DNA from 2 places in the Paenibacillus sp. 2TAF8 genome. Region 2 is predicted to be linked to the other one. Evidence: riboswitches for the same ligand, from Rfam matches in the RefSeq annotation. Region 2 holds a riboswitch; the other holds the start of a gene.

Evidence for each region. Region 2 has a riboswitch for cobalamin ahead of nikB (nickel ABC transporter permease). Riboswitches for the same ligand answer to the same signal wherever they lie in the genome.
Region 1: it holds a riboswitch for cobalamin, as region 2 does, so the genes downstream of both, AB4Z30_RS12145 (ABC transporter substrate-binding protein) here and nikB (nickel ABC transporter permease) in region 2, are expected to answer to the same signal.

The regions. Positions count from the first base shown of each region.
Region 1 covers NZ_JBFRFN010000006.1:440,487-448,285, reverse strand. The annotation lists gene cobT (nicotinate-nucleotide--dimethylbenzimidazole phosphoribosyltransferase) at 1-248, opposite strand, end outside; gene AB4Z30_RS12155 (ABC transporter ATP-binding protein) at 294-1,076, opposite strand; gene AB4Z30_RS12150 (FecCD family ABC transporter permease) at 1,106-2,152, opposite strand; gene AB4Z30_RS12145 (ABC transporter substrate-binding protein) at 2,149-3,144, opposite strand; cobalamin riboswitch at 3,506-3,635, opposite strand; gene AB4Z30_RS12140 (histidine phosphatase family protein) at 3,814-4,587, opposite strand; gene cbiB (adenosylcobinamide-phosphate synthase CbiB) at 4,581-5,558, opposite strand; gene AB4Z30_RS12130 (adenosylcobinamide amidohydrolase) at 5,596-6,393, opposite strand; gene cobD (threonine-phosphate decarboxylase CobD) at 6,390-7,583, opposite strand.
Region 2 covers NZ_JBFRFN010000013.1:154,668-162,466, reverse strand. The annotation lists gene csaA (chaperone CsaA) at 1-264, shown strand, start outside; gene AB4Z30_RS19680 (ABC transporter ATP-binding protein) at 292-1,113, opposite strand; gene AB4Z30_RS19675 (ABC transporter ATP-binding protein) at 1,103-1,921, opposite strand; gene AB4Z30_RS19670 (ABC transporter substrate-binding protein) at 1,921-3,531, opposite strand; gene nikC (nickel transporter permease) at 3,550-4,386, opposite strand; gene nikB (nickel ABC transporter permease) at 4,387-5,325, opposite strand; cobalamin riboswitch at 5,494-5,688, opposite strand; gene AB4Z30_RS19655 (AraC family transcriptional regulator) at 5,788-6,624, opposite strand; gene AB4Z30_RS19650 (alpha-glucosidase/alpha-galactosidase) at 6,854-7,799, shown strand, end outside.

The DNA of each region.
Region 1 (7,799 bases), on a different contig from region 2:
AATGCACTTATGCCTTCTGCCACTACGCCGTGGTCCGCAGCCATAACGATCACAGACCTGCGATCAAAACGCGGACGTGCCTGCCCTGTCATCCCTGCCAATCGAATCACAAGTTCTTCCAATTTCCCGAGACTACCCGGTGGTTTTGTGAGTATATCCACATGAGCAGAAGTCTCCGCAGCAATGGTTGGGTCAAGAGCAACAATCTTATTTAATACTTGCTCCAACTTCTGTTCTTCTTTCTTCATTCAACCAGCACTTCCTTCATCAAAATAGAGGCTCTCCCGCCTCGTTTAATCCATGTCCCGCCGCAGCAACAGTTGAGGAACAGCATGATCCGGATGAGAAACCATCGCAGGTGTAACACGAAAAATCTCTTGAATCTGCTCTCCCGTCATCAAACTGTGAGGTGTCCCCTCTCCGACTACCTTACCTTCACGCAAAGCCAATATACGATCGCAAAACAAAGCAGCCAGATTGAGATCATGCAGCACCGCTACAATCGTAATGCTGCTCTTCTTCTGCCATGCCGCTAATAACTCCATAAACTGCATTTGATATTTGATATCGAGAAACGTCGTTGGCTCATCCAACAGTAGCAAACGAGGCTCCTGTGCCATCACCTTGGCCAGGGCTACTCGCTGCCGTTGTCCACCGCTCAGAGAATCCAGAGGCCGATCCGCCAGTTCCATTAGTCCCAGCTCTTCGAGCACTCTGTCCACCACACGTGCTCCATCCGCTGTTTCCCGGCCTAACCAATTTTGGTACGGGTAACGGCCCATTTCGACGACATCCCGAACCGGATAGGAGATTGCGGGTAAGCCATCCTGCTGCAAAACCGCGATCATCCGTGACAGTTCCTTACGGCTGTAAGATCCGATATCACGACCAGCCATGCTGATCTGGCCTCCACTTAACGATTCCGTTCCTGCTATAAGCTGGAGTAGTGTGGACTTGCCGCTTCCATTGGGGCCAACGACACCCCACCAATCTCCTTCTGTGATCTGCCAATCTGTAGGATACAGGGCATGATGATCACCATAGGTTTTGCCCGCCTGTGCAACAGTTACCAACATAGCAGCGGCAGTATCATCTTTTTCGGCAATCACGGCATCATCCCTTTCCTCAGCTTTTTATTCCGATGCAACAGGTAAGCGAAGAATGGCGCACCGACAAAAGCAGTCACGACGCCTAGCGGTATCTCGGTCGGTGCCAACAAAGAACGAGCTATGGTGTCTGCCCATACCATAAAAATCGCACCGCCAATCGCAGATAAAGGTACCAGCAATCGATAGTCCGGCCCCACCAGCAATCGCAAAATATGCGGAATAACCAAGCCAACAAATCCGATGACTCCCGAGACCGAAACAGCTCCTGCTGTTAGTAATGTACCTACAGCCAGTACAGATAACTTGAGCCTGTCCACACCAACACCAATATGTGCTGCCTGACGTTCACCCAGTGCCAAGACATTCAGAGAACGTGCCCGGCTCCATAGAAAAATCAGTCCAAGCAGAAAATACGGGAAAAGGATGGTCGTATACGACCACCCACGCAGTGCCAGACTTCCCATCGTCCAGTATATAATTTCATTAATTGTCTGCTTCGACATAGTCGACAGGAAGGAAACGACTGCGCCCAGAAAACTTTGCATGACCACACCTGCCAGAATGAGGCTGTGTGTTGGTATTTTCCGACCTTCACGAGCCAGTGACAGCACAAACCATAACGTTACTACACCGGTCAAAAAAGCAACTAGCGGCAGTGTCCAAATACCAATTATAGCGTACTGTAAACCAAAGAATATTAGAAACGCCGCCCCCACCGAAGCACCTGAGGATACCCCCAGTGTGAATGGATCAGCAAGCGGATTACGCAACACACCTTGAAAACCTGCACCTGCAATAGCTAGCGAAGCGCCGACGAGCACAGCCAGCAAGACACGCGGGAAACGCACCTTCCATATAATTTGTTCGGCAGCCCTGCTCCAATCAGGTGTAATCCAGTCACCCACCCATGGCAATTTATGAACGAGAATACCAGCGATGTCCCGGATGGGCAACGCCACTGAACCGATGCCCGTGCAGATGAGCACGGTAAGCACCAGCAGCGCCATGCCCATCGTTCCGAACAGGATCAGCTTTCTGCTCATTTGAACAGGTCGGGATAGATCGCTTTGGCTACTTCTTTCAATCCTTGAGTTATACGTGGCCCCGGACGGCTGAGCAAATTGGCATCCAGTCCAATCAAAGCATTGTTTTTCATCGCCGTAATTTGATCCCAGCCGCTACGCGCTTTGATAATCTGATCCAGAGTTTTGGAATTTTCGTCAACAACATCATTTGTATACAGAATGACATCCGGGTTGGAGGCAATAACATTTTCTTCGTTAATCTGATACCAGCCCTCTTTGTCGGCAGCAACATTGGTACCTCCGGCTACGTTGATCAGTTCGTCCATGAACTCACCTTTACCTACCGTCCAGCCTGGGGAGAACTCGATGTATACTTTTTTCTTATCTTCCGGTTTTACGGCTTTTACCGCTTCGGTTACATCTGTTACATCCTGCTTCATCTGTGTGATGAGCTTCTGTGCCTGCTCCTGATGATCGGTAATTTTACCAAATGTTTCGATATTGTTCATCACATCGTCAATGGATTTAGGATCGGTTTTGAAAATGGTAATGCCCAGATCACGCAGCTTTTTCACTGCATCCTCGCTCAATGAAATACCTCCGAATACGATATCCGCATCTGCTGCAATAACGGATTCTTCATTCGGCTTGTTAATACCGCCCATTTTTGCTTTTGTCTTTGCCGCTTCCGGATAATCGTCATAGTCGGATACGCCAATAATCTCATTATCCAGTCCGAGTGCAAACAGCGACTCCGTTTCAGCTGGAGATACCGAGACGATTTTGGTTGGTGCTTTTTCAAAAGTGAAAGACTCACCCGTTGCATCTGTAACGGTCAGTGGATATTGAGTTTTCAGATCCGCTTGCTTTTGTTCCTGAGATTGCTCCTGTGCAGGTTGCTGTGAGCTACCCGCGCCTTCTTTTGTTGCAGTATTACCGCATCCAGCCAGCGCCAGTGCCAGCATTGCTGCGCTCAACAGTGATGTGAGTGCTTTCCAGTTCTTAATCATTGATTTAAACTCCCCTTCTCTATCTGTACTATTGTTGTTGCTTTTGTTGTATACACGAGGCCACTCCGATTGCAGTACCATTTTCCGATCGCTGTTACCCCCAGATTTTTTTGATTCCCTTATTCAAAGGGAAAAATCCGGTGATAAAGGCGAGCACTTCGTTTCTCCAAATTGGTTCTGCACTCTCCGTTATACGTGTATAAAATGACTCCACTACATCGTGTACAATAAGAAAAATCCCTTATCCTTAAACAAGGATTAGGGATCACGTCTCGCATACGGCCATCTGTACATGTGCAGCAAGGCAGCTGTTCATGCGCGCAGAAATAGCCCGAAACGTTGTCCTTTCCTCGAAGGAACACCGGCTTGTACGTCCAGGGCTGGTAATCTGACTTACAGGATGACTCCTGTTTCACAGTGGCGGGACCGTGCCGGATTTGCACCAGCTTCCCCATTTTACCCTTGTGCATACCATAACTTGTCCTTGTTCATCATGGACATTGGCTTTGCACGCGGGACCCTTGGTCGTTAAAGATGGTTAATTGAGATCAAACAGAATCGCAGTGCTCTTCGCACGAATCACGTCAGTTCAGGCCTCTCAGCCTATCACACCAAATATGTCCGTCCGAGTCACACTTCTGTTGTGATTATAGGGTATATTGCACCACCTTACAACCCGAAGAACGGAAAATCCACTCGTCTGCCACGCCAGTCTTCTCCCTGTTTTTCCATATGAACCTGAATGGCTTGTCCGGGGATTACATGTGTATCCCAGAACCCTAAACCTGGGATGAGCCTGGATAACATATAACGTATGACTCCACCATGGGTCACGATAAGTGTCCTGTGTGAATGCTCATGTGAATTTCTATGTGAAATACGCTGTGAACTTTGTAATACTTCAAGATCAGCCCGATTCACCTTATCCAAAATTAGCGCATCCGTATTCTCCGACCAGATATGTTCGCGCAGAAAAGAATCCATACGTTCCGCAAAAGTCTGCCACGTTTCCCCTTCAGACGGGGTTACCTTCTGAGGATCATCAATCCAGCTCCGATACAAGGAATTATCCTTCAATTGCTCATAATTCAAGCCTTCCCATTGTCCAAAATTATTCTCGCGCAGGCGTGAATCAAACTTCACTTGCTCAATCAACTGCGGTGCAATATGTGCCAGCGTCTGTCGACAGCGTAGCAAGTCACTGCAATACACCGCATCCCATGTGAGATCACGGCACTGCTCGCCTAGCCTAACCAGCTCTTCTTGTGCATCAGGCAACAGTCCCATGTCGGTATGCCCTAGATATTTTTTTTCCACATTCCACTGGGTTGTTCCATGACGGATCAGTACAATGCTTCGCTTAGAGGCAGACTGCTCTGATCCACTCTGTTCTGATTCACTATAGTTTGATTCACCCTGCTCCTGCCCTTCTTTAATTACCACAACAGCACACCTCCTGCTAACCACACTCCCAAGGATGCTAAGAAACAAAGACCCACAAAAGCGCCCGCTGACCAGAACATCAACCGGGTCGTTCGCACAATATCCTCCGCCTCCATCGGCCGTGTAGCCTCGCCCATATAAGCTCGAAATGAAGCTACGCCGTGGTACACATTATGCCCGCCCAGTCGAATTCCGAGCGCTCCAGCCACTGCCGATTCGGGAAAACCGCTATTGGGACTGGGATGCAATCTCGCATCCCGGGCAACCATACGCATTGCGCCTTTGGCATCCAGTTTTAGTACCCATGCGCCTACAATTAACAGCAGAGCAGTCACGCGAGCGGGAATCCAGTTAGCCCAATCATCCATCCGGGCGGAGGCCCAGCCGAGATGCAGATATTTATCATTTTTATATCCAACCATGGAATCAAGCGTATTAACCGCACGGTAGGCCATCGCCAGCGGAGCACCACCAATGAGCGCATAGAATAGTGGCGATACAATGGCATCCACAATATTTTCCGCAACCGTCTCCACCGTTCCCCGAACGACCTCAGGCTCGTCCAGATGTGCCGTATCTCGTCCAACAATCATACCGAGTGAACGCCGTGCAGCAGGCCAGTCCTGCTGTTTCAAGTGGTGGTACACTTCCATGCCTGCATCACGCAGACCTTTGGAAGCAATCGTTGTGGCGATTAGAATAATTTCGGCTGTAGCCGCCAAGATCGGGTGGAACAGACCCAGTAGAATCAGAAGACCCCATGTGACAGCAAAAGCCCCCCCTGCAATCAAGATCGGTAACCAGATCCCGGCTTTTTTCAGACCCTGATCTGTATGTACTCGTGCCCGAATAACACGCTCCAGTGCCGAGATGCCTTTCCCCATACCGATAACGGGATGCGGAATCCAACGTGGGTCTCCGATACATCGGTCTAATATGTATGCAAGAATGATGATCCAAGCTCCAGACATGCCAATCCAGAACGATGATGTCCATAGATGCTCCAATTCAAATGTCATTACTGTGCCCGTTCCTTTCTTTCCATTGCAATCCGGCCTGAAGGCTTTCTGTCACCGTGTCATATACCAGTCTGCCGATGGCCGCCCCCAAAGCTGTTGCTGTCCCCGCGTAGGTGTGAAGCGGCTGACTATCATCTGCCGTAGTCTGACGTACAGCGAGCACAATCGCATCGGTTGTTGTACCTGTGGCAGGAAGCCCGTTCTCCGAATCCGCAACACCTGCATCAGCAAGCGCTGCGGCTTTGGCCTCTACCGCTGTCTGAACCGCGTTGACCATTGCCCCTGAGGTCATCTGTCCATTAAACCACAGCATGATATTAATTGTTCCAGGAATATATGGAGTTCTATTTTGTGTTTTTCCATGGACATCAAAAACAGTCCTCTCCGAACCTGCCCGTGCTGCATTGGATACGCCGGCAGTCGAACAGCACAACAGCCCAAATTCCGAACTCATATACTCCTGAATAGAGGTATGCTCCAACCTGACAGCGGTCAATAGTCCAGCACATTGATCGGCTTGCTCCTGCCACTTATGTAAAGCCTCCGCGATATCACGAGGCGGATCATCACAGCGGTAATGTTTGTCCACATAGATGTTGAAGACACGGTTCAATTCAAGCATCCCGCCCCCATATACCGCGCTAGACAAGGCATGAGCAGGATGTGCCACCTGTGCTTTGATATGCCGTTCATGAGCAAATATGTTCAGACCCGGCCAGGAATAGGACCTATAATTGTTCTCGTCTACTTTCCCATGTGTAAAATAATTATAAAACGGGAGTGTCACAACCGCTTCCCTCCCTTTATTTTTTCGGATAGTGGCTTATGATCCTGCTGGCTCTCCTGATCGGCAGATTCCAGATCAGCTTCCTGATCCTCGTTTGGTTCAAGCACACCACTTCTAAGCACATCAAGCAACCTGTCGTTGGCTTCAGCACCTTTAACCGCAAAGCGTATATGTCCTGCATCTAGCCCCGGATACATCGCACAGCTACGAATGAGTATGCCTCGACGCCCCAATGCCTCCTGCATATAAACTGCCGTCCAAGGTTCTGGTACACGCGCCAGAATAAAATTAGCCTCCCCCGGCGTCACGCTAAATCTAAAAGCCTCTAGTGCTGTGTACAATCGCACACGCTCACGTGTAATTTGCGATATCGTGTCCTGTTCGAAACGTTCGCCGCTGCGCAGACACGCTTCTCCTGCGATAAGTGCCAGTCCGTTGACGCTCCAGGTCACCTGTTTCTCCGTCATTGCCTGTATGTATCTTGCGTTGCCCAAGGCATACCCGAGCCGCAACCCTGGAATCGCATAAAACTTGGTCATCGAACGAATGATGATCACATGCGGGTATTTATGCAAATACGGAGCAAGAGACTGACGCTGGGCCGCTGGAATAAAATCAATAAAGGCCTCATCCATAACGAGCACCGTATCCGTTTCTTCGGCTTTGCGAGCTAACCTGTGAAGCACCTCCGCCGGATATTGCACCCCATTTGGATTGTTTGGCTGTCCGAGAAAAAGCAGATCTACCTTTTCCATCAATTGTTCGATATCTTCGGGTCTCGCCTGCCAATTCAACTCTTCCCGACCTGTAGTATGCATGACCTCCGCACCGAATTGCCTTGCCAAAGCGCGATATTCCGAGAAACCTGGCTCCACCGTTCCAACCTTGTGCGGAGCCAGTGCCAGCAGAATCAATGCCATACTTTCAGCCGCGCCATTGCCTACGGAAATTTGCTCTTGTGTTACTCCCAAACGTTCGCTCAGGAGTGCTTTGAATCCCCGATGACCCGGATCAGGATAACGAAGCACCGAATGCAAACCTTGCTGCAATGCTCCCAAAACCTCTTTTGGCGGTCCCAAAGGGTTAATATTGGCGCTGTAATCAAGAAAATCTGCAGCGTGGCCCCCAAACCTCGAAGCCGCGGTCTCCACATCTCCACCATGTCCGAACACTTCGATAAAACCGGTCATTCTTCCGTCATCCTCTCTGTATGTTCTTTTTATTATGGATGGCATAGGAGGGATGGGTCAATCCTGTATTGCTTTTGAATTCATCCGCCTGTAAGAGTTGTATCAAAATAAATGGCATCAACGTGTTTTCTTTGTGTCCCAACGACAATTCGTTTACAATAGAAGAGGAATTTCAGAGATTCTGTTTCTGAATCAAGGATACAAGTATCACTACAT
Region 2 (7,799 bases):
TTTCTGAAGGCTCGTGTTCCTGCGATTAAGATGAAAATAGATTTTGGGCCACTCGGTATAAAAAAATCCAGTGCCCAGATCACCCACCGTTACACACCTGACATGATGATTGGCAAACAGGTTGTTGCTGTCGTTAATTTCCCGCCGCGGCGGATTGCTGGTTTCGTCTCCGAGGTGCTTGTGCTGGGCGGTGTACCCGGAGAAGGTGATGTCGTTTTGCTCTCTCCGGATCAACCGTTACCGAACGGAACGCCAATTGCCTGATCGGCAGGCTCTACGATTGTTTAAGGGTTACTCCACACGCTCCCGCACCTGCATTTTTCCCTTCAACTCTCTAAGCGATAGAGCGGAGGACATTAGACTTCGGGTATAGGGATGATTCGCCGCACTGGACAGCTTGGAACTGTCCACTACCTCCACCACTTTCCCTTGATGCATGACGGCAATACGGTCACTCACCTGCTGTACCACCGCGAGATCATGTGATATGAATATGGAGGAAACCCCCGTCTCCATACGCAATTCCATGAGCAGATCCAAAATCTGCTGCTGGATGGACACATCAAGGGCAGAGGTAGCTTCGTCAAACAGAATGATCTCAGGCCGTACGCCAATCGCACGAGCAATGACGGCTCGCTGTTGCTGACCGCCACTTAATTCATGTGGATATTTATCTGCATCCAAAGCAGACAATCCAACTCGCTCCAGCAATCTTCGTGTCTCCTGAATGGCCTGCTGGCTCTGCATCATTTTGTAATTCAACAGAGGCTCACTGATAAACATACCCACCTTCATGCGTGGGTTAAAAACTGCCGCAGGCTCCTGGAAAACCATCTGAATCTGCTTGCGCATCTGACGCAGCTTCTCGCCCTTCAGACGGGTGATCTGCTGCTGACGGTACCAAATCTCTCCTGAAGTCACCTGTTCCAGATGAGTTACACACTTGGCTAGAGAGCTTTTGCCACTTCCGCTCTGCCCGACAATCCCCAAACACTCACCCGGATATAAATCCAGATCTACATTCTGTAGAGCTTGGACACCCTGCCGCCCTTTCAACCCATAGGTTTTACATACGTCACTCAGTTTCAGAATGGGTGATCTGTCATTGATCATGCTTGTTCCCCTCCAGTTCAGGTACAGCATCAAGCAGTTTGCGGGTATACGCGTGTTCAGGATTCGAGATGACACGCAGCGTATCTCCCAGTTCCACCAATCTGCTATCTAACATCACACCGATGCGGTCAGCCATATGAGCAGCAATAGCCATATTGTGCGTTACCAGGATCATACCTGTCCCCTTGTCGGCACAAAGCTTGCTCAATTGGCTCATCACTTCATTTTGGGTGGTCACATCCAGCGCACTGGTCGGCTCATCCGCCAGCAGCAGTTCCGGCTCCAGCGCAGCAGCCATCGCAATCGCTGTCCGCTGCTTCATGCCCCCACTAAGCTGGGAAGCATACGAATGCAAGACTCGTTCAGGATCATCCAGCTCCATGCGGGCAAGTGTGCGGACGGCCAATCCCCAGGCCTCTTTCCGGGACATGGGGAAATGGGCACGAATCGCCTCCACATACTGACTCCCGATACTCCGAATCGGATTCAGATAGGAACCGCTGTCCTGAAATACCATCGCGATTCGTTTGCCGCGCATCCCCCGCCAATTCTGCTGTGAGTCCCGTAGCAACACCCAATCACGGAAGGTAATCTCTCCTCCGCTGTATTGTCCACCTACAGGCAGCAGTCCCAGTAAAGCCCGGATAAGAGTAGACTTTCCACTACCACTTTCACCTACAATGCCAATAATCTCTCCCTGTTTCATGGAAAAGGATATATCCCGCAAGGAAGGAATCCCTTCCTTGTAACTAACAGACAAATCCTTCACCTCAAGCCAAGGTGTTGTTTCTGCACGCAGCTGCATCATCACTGCTCAACCTTGATATTGCGGTCAAGAAGATAAAAATCAATCGGGTACATTGTGGCGCCCTTCACATTATTTTTGCTGACAATATTAATCGGAGTGTATGTCAAAAACATATACGCCGCATCGTCCAGAATCATCTGCTGCGCTTCTGCTGCCAGAGCATACCTTTTCTCCACATCGAACTCCGAGTGAAGACGCTCAATGAGCTGATCTAACTTCGGATTGCTGTATCCGCCAACATTCCACTCCGCGCCCGTTTTGAAATAAAAGTCCAGAATATACTGCGGATCACCCGTGATCCCTGTGTTAATGCTCGTCAGAGCAAGGTCATAATTCCCGCTCTTCTGATGGTCGGTGAGGTCCTCATACGAAGTTAGCTCCAGACCAACACCAATCTCCTTAAGCTGGGACTGCATCGCAGCAGCCACAATGGAATCCGACTCATATGCTGAGTTTAAAATGAGTTGTAATGATAGCTTTTTCCCGTCTTTGTCCCGAATGCCATCTCCATCCGTATCCTTGTATCCGGCTTCATCCAGCAATTGTTTTGCTTTCTCAGGTTCGTAATCGTAACCCTTGATTTTGTCATATCCAAAAGGCAAAGCAGAGGTGAATGGCCCTTTGGCTGCTTGTCCACCAACCAGTGTATTCGCGTACATTTCGCGGTCAATTCCGTAAGAAATAGCACGGCGAACCTTTGGATCACTTAGCAGCGGATGGGTGGTGTTAAACCACACGAACTGTGTACGCAAGCTCGGAATCTCATCGATGGTGTATTGTGTTTTGTCCTGGAAAAGAGGCATATTGCTACGTCCCACATTGCTTGCTACATCAATTTCCCCTGATTGCAGCGCCAGCGCCCTCGTGCTGTCATCCTTAATGTACTTCAGTGTCATCGTATCCAGATCAGCCGCGCTGCCCCAGTACTTATCGTACTTCTTAACCTGTATCTCTTGGTCAGGCGTGTATCCTGTAACCATGAACGGCCCGGTAGCGATTGGCTCAGTCTTGAATTTCGATGTGTCAGCACTCGTATCCACAATAATAAACAACGGCTCGGCAATATTACCTAGTAGAGAGGCATCTGGCTGTGTGGTTTTAATCGTCAGATCCTGCCCTTCGGCAGTCATCGAAGCAATCGGTAGTGTGGATTGACCTCTCTCATTCAGCGAGATAGAGCGTTCGATTGATTTTTTCACCGCATCCGCAGTCACCGGATTGCCATTATGGAACGTTACCCCGTCCCGAATATGAAAATGCCAGGTTTTATCATCGATTCGATCCCACTTATCCGCCAGTTTGGGAACCATCTTCATCTGCTCGTCAAACTGAACCAGCGTCTCCCCAATAGCCGCGCGCGTCAGCGTCCAGCCATTCCATTCCTCCGCGGGATCAAGACTGCTGCCCAGCCAGAATAAGGCCACATTCAGATGTGATTTGTTACCCGCACCTGTCGCGCTAGCCGCACCACTTGCATCCACATCTGTTGATTTCCCCGCAGCATCTGATGATGACGTTGTTACATTTTTGTTGTTACCACAAGCTGCGAGCACTAGAACAACCATGATGGACACGATCGTTAGCAGCCATGTTTTTTGAATCCTGCTCATGCTTCCCATTCCCTTCAGTTAAGCTGTATTTTTCGTGGGATCAAGCACATCTCGCAGACTGTCCCCCAGCAAATTAAAAATGATAACCGTGCTAAATATCGCAAGCCCCGGATAGATTAACAGCCAAGGCGCAGTCTGCAGATATCTTCTGCCCTCATTCAACATCGCTCCCCACTCCGGATCAGGCGGCTGTGCGCCGAGTCCAAGAAAGGACAAGCCCGAGATGGACAGCATCATGCCGCCCACGTCCATCATTGCCATGACAATCAAAGGGGGTAACATATTGGGCAGAATCGTTCTGCTAATGATTTGAATTTTACGCGCACCGCTGAACGCAGCGGCAGTGACGAACTCTTTTTGCTGAAGAGAAATGACCAGGCTTCGGGCCATCCGTGCATACTTTGCCCACCAGACCACTGAAAGTGCAACCACCGTGTTAAAAAGTCCCGGCCCTAACATCCCTACTACGGCGATTGCAAAAATCAAACCCGGAAATGCCATCAACGTATCACACAGCCTCATCAGCACCGTATCCACCAATCCCCGCAGAAAACCTGCAACAACACCAACCGCTACGCCTAAGCTGAAAACAATCCCGATCATCATAAATGTGAGCAACAGAGATGTGCGTGCTCCATATAAAAGTCGAGACAGAACACACCGCCCAAGCTGATCCGTTCCGAGTGGATATTCGGGGCTGGATGGTTGCAACACTTTGGCAAAATTCGTGGCAAGTGGATCGTGAGGTGCCAGAAGCGGTGCAATCAGAGCCAGAACGATCCAGCCCGTGGTCAGTGTTAACAAGAAAAGAAATAGACGGCGTTGTGTCAGATATGATCGAATCTTCATCATCATCTAGACATCCACATCCAGTTGAATGCGTGGATCACGCAGATGTGTCCAGAGATCCACGATCAGATTAAGTGTGACATAAATGACCGCCATCCAGATCACATAACCCTGTATCAGGGGGTAATCCCGGGTGAAAATGGCATCCACCGCCATCTGGCCTACTCCTGGCCATACGAATAAACTCTCCACAATCGCTGCCCCGCCAAGTAACGCTCCTGTTGTCATGCCTAGAAGGGTCACAATCGGCAACAGTGAATTCGGCAAAATATGCCGCCAAATAATTATCGATTCCTTCACACCTCTCGCTCTTGCGCCCACTACGTAATTCTGGCTTGTCTCCTCCAGCATGACTGCACGAATCTGCCGGCTATATTGGGCGATCAGCGGAATAGCCAGTGTGACAGCTGGCAAGACCAGGCTATACCATCCGGAATTGCCCATCACGGGCAGTAGTTTCAGCTGCACACCAAACACCAGCATCAGCAGCATGCCCAGCCAGAAGCTTGGCATCGATAAACCAGCAAACGAAAACAGGCGAATAATATAATCCAGCCATTGGTTCTGGCGTATAGCCGAAAGAACTCCCAGCGGAAAAGAAATCAGAATCACCAAAAGCATGGCACTCCCGGTTAACTTGAGCGTTGCCGGAAGACGTGCCATTAACACATCCAGCACCGGACGATCGTATTTATAAGACGTACCAAAGTCTCCCGTGAATACCTGTCCCAGCCACGTCCCATACCGAACCAGAAAAGGTTTGTCTAATCCAAGCTCTAACCTCACCTGCCTAACCAATTCATCCGAAGGTGTGACTCCAGTCGACATCAGCATTAGCCTGGCAGGATCTCCGGGAGACAGATATGTTAATAGAAATGTCAGAAATGTGATGCCAAACAGAACAGCGACCAGTTGTAATAATCGTTTAGCGATATATCTGCCCAATAATAAAAACGTCCTTCCCGGTTCATGCGCATGTACGCCATCAGCCTCATTCGGTTCAATCCAAAAAGGCGTCCTTCTCCGTTTTACTGGATGAGGACGCCTTAAATAAACAGATTTTCAGAAAAAATCATGCTCTTTAAACACCTTCCTATCTCCCGTAGGGTACTGCTGTGTTTGTCCAACCTGGCAGGTCTCCTGGCTTCAGCATCATTGTCATAGCAGCTCCTTCCCGATCTTCTTAAGACCAGTGGATATGCTGCCTGACTCCTCTGTTACAGTGGCGGGACCGCGCCGGCATCACACCGGACTTCCCTTTTAAGCTTCTACCCCAGCGGGTAGAGCACCAAGTTCCACGTATTCAATTCACTAAAAGTGGGTATCTGTTACACTTCTGTATCAGTATAGCGGCATAAGGAATAATGTTCAAAACTTTTCTTTCAAAATTTAAAATCATGAATGCGGCTAATCTCGCACTCGCGAACCCTTGGGTGAAACCCCTGTCACACGTTTGAACATTTTGGAAAAGAGTAGCGGATCGGTGTATCCAACGGAGTGGGCTACTTCACTCACAGACAACATCGGATTACGAAGCAGCTCCGCTGCACGATTCATGCGATACTCCAGAAAAAAGGCTTGCAGCGACTTGCCATATCGCTCTTTGAATAACCCCGATAAATATGTTCGATCCAGCCCGACAGCCTGTGCGATATCCATAATAGAAGTACGCTGGCTATACCGATTCTCCATAAACTGCACAGCCTGCCGAATATAAGTTTCTTTTGTTGAAAGGAGTGGGTTTTCTTCTTCTTTATTCGGTGAGGATGCAATTAATGCCGCTATAAGTCGGTATAACAAGCTTTGATGCAGGACATCCCCCCCTGCAACAGAGCTCGTTCCAGCCTGAAGCATCTCGTCATACAGTGCTGCCAGCACATTCTTATCATGAGCAGTAAACACCGGGTGCTCCTCACTTAACTGCGCACGCTGCATGAAGGCCTTCGCCTGCACACCTCTGAAGCCAAACCACGAATACGTCCAAGGCTCCTGTGTATCCGCCTCATAATGGATGACCGTGTCGGGTAAAATGAGAAATCCTTGCCCCTGAGTCAGAGGATATTCCCGATCCCCCATATATACCGTACCATGGCCCTCATGAACGTAATGCACGATATAAGAGTCACGCACCCCCGGCCCCCAATAATGGGCAGGGTCACATGCCTCCCATCCATAGAATAACAAGACCAGCTCCATCTGCGTCCAGCCCGCAGAAACTACATTCATTTCAACCTTCCGGCTCATGTTCCTCCTCCTTACGACCAACGATGATCCAGCCATCTTCAAACTAATATCATATATCTTTCCGTTTCCGTTACATTAAATTATAACAGGTATATAACGCTATTTGTCATTGAAAACGGAAACAGAAATGGGATTATGCCATGTTTGAAAGGGGTTGAGCCATAGTGATATGAGCCTGTTCGGCCTATAGTTGGGGTACAACATTTTTTTCGGGAAGGATGAACTTGAGATGAACAAAATTACGTTTCTCGGTGCAGGCAGCACCGTTTTTGTAAAAAATGTATTGGGTGATGTGATGATGACGGAGGCCTTGCAGGACTTTGAACTGGCCTTGTTTGATATTGATGCTGAACGTCTAAGTGATTCGGAGCGTTTGTTAAAAAGTCTGGCTCAATCACTGGGAAGCCGCTGTTCCGTAAAAACATACCATGATCGTAAGGAAGCGCTGCGCGGAGCTAAATATGTAATCAATGCTATCCAGGTGGGCGGATATGATCCGTGTACGATTACCGATTTTGAAATTCCGAAGAAATACGGCCTGCGTCAGACAATTGCCGATACGCTCGGTATTGGCGGAATCTTTCGTAACCTGCGTACCATTCCGGTGATGCTGGACTTCGCCAAGGATATGCAAGAGGTATGCCCGGATGCCTGGTTTCTGAACTACACGAACCCGATGGCTGTACTCACCAACGTCATGAATGTGCATGGCGGAATTAAAACGATTGGTCTGTGTCATAGCGTACAGGTCTGCGTGCCTCATCTGTTCGATGCACTGGGGATTGACCAGACTGGTGTCGTTGCGAAAATCGCCGGTATTAACCACATGGCATGGCTCTTGGAAGTAACAAAAGATGGCGTCGATCTGTATCCAGAGATCAAACGTCTTGCGAGACAGAAACAGCAAGAGACTCATGATGATATGGTACGTTATGAACTCATGCATCGCTTCGGTTATTATGTCACAGAGTCCTCCGAGCATAGTGCAGAATATCATCCGTATTTTATCAAACGCAACTACCCGGAATTGATCGATCGTTACAACATTCCACTCGATGAATATCCACGCCGCTGTGTGAATCAGATTGCTGAATGGAAGGAAATGCGAGAGAAGCTGTTCGCGAGTGAAAATATTCAGCATACCCGTAGCCATGAATATGCTTCGCACATTATGG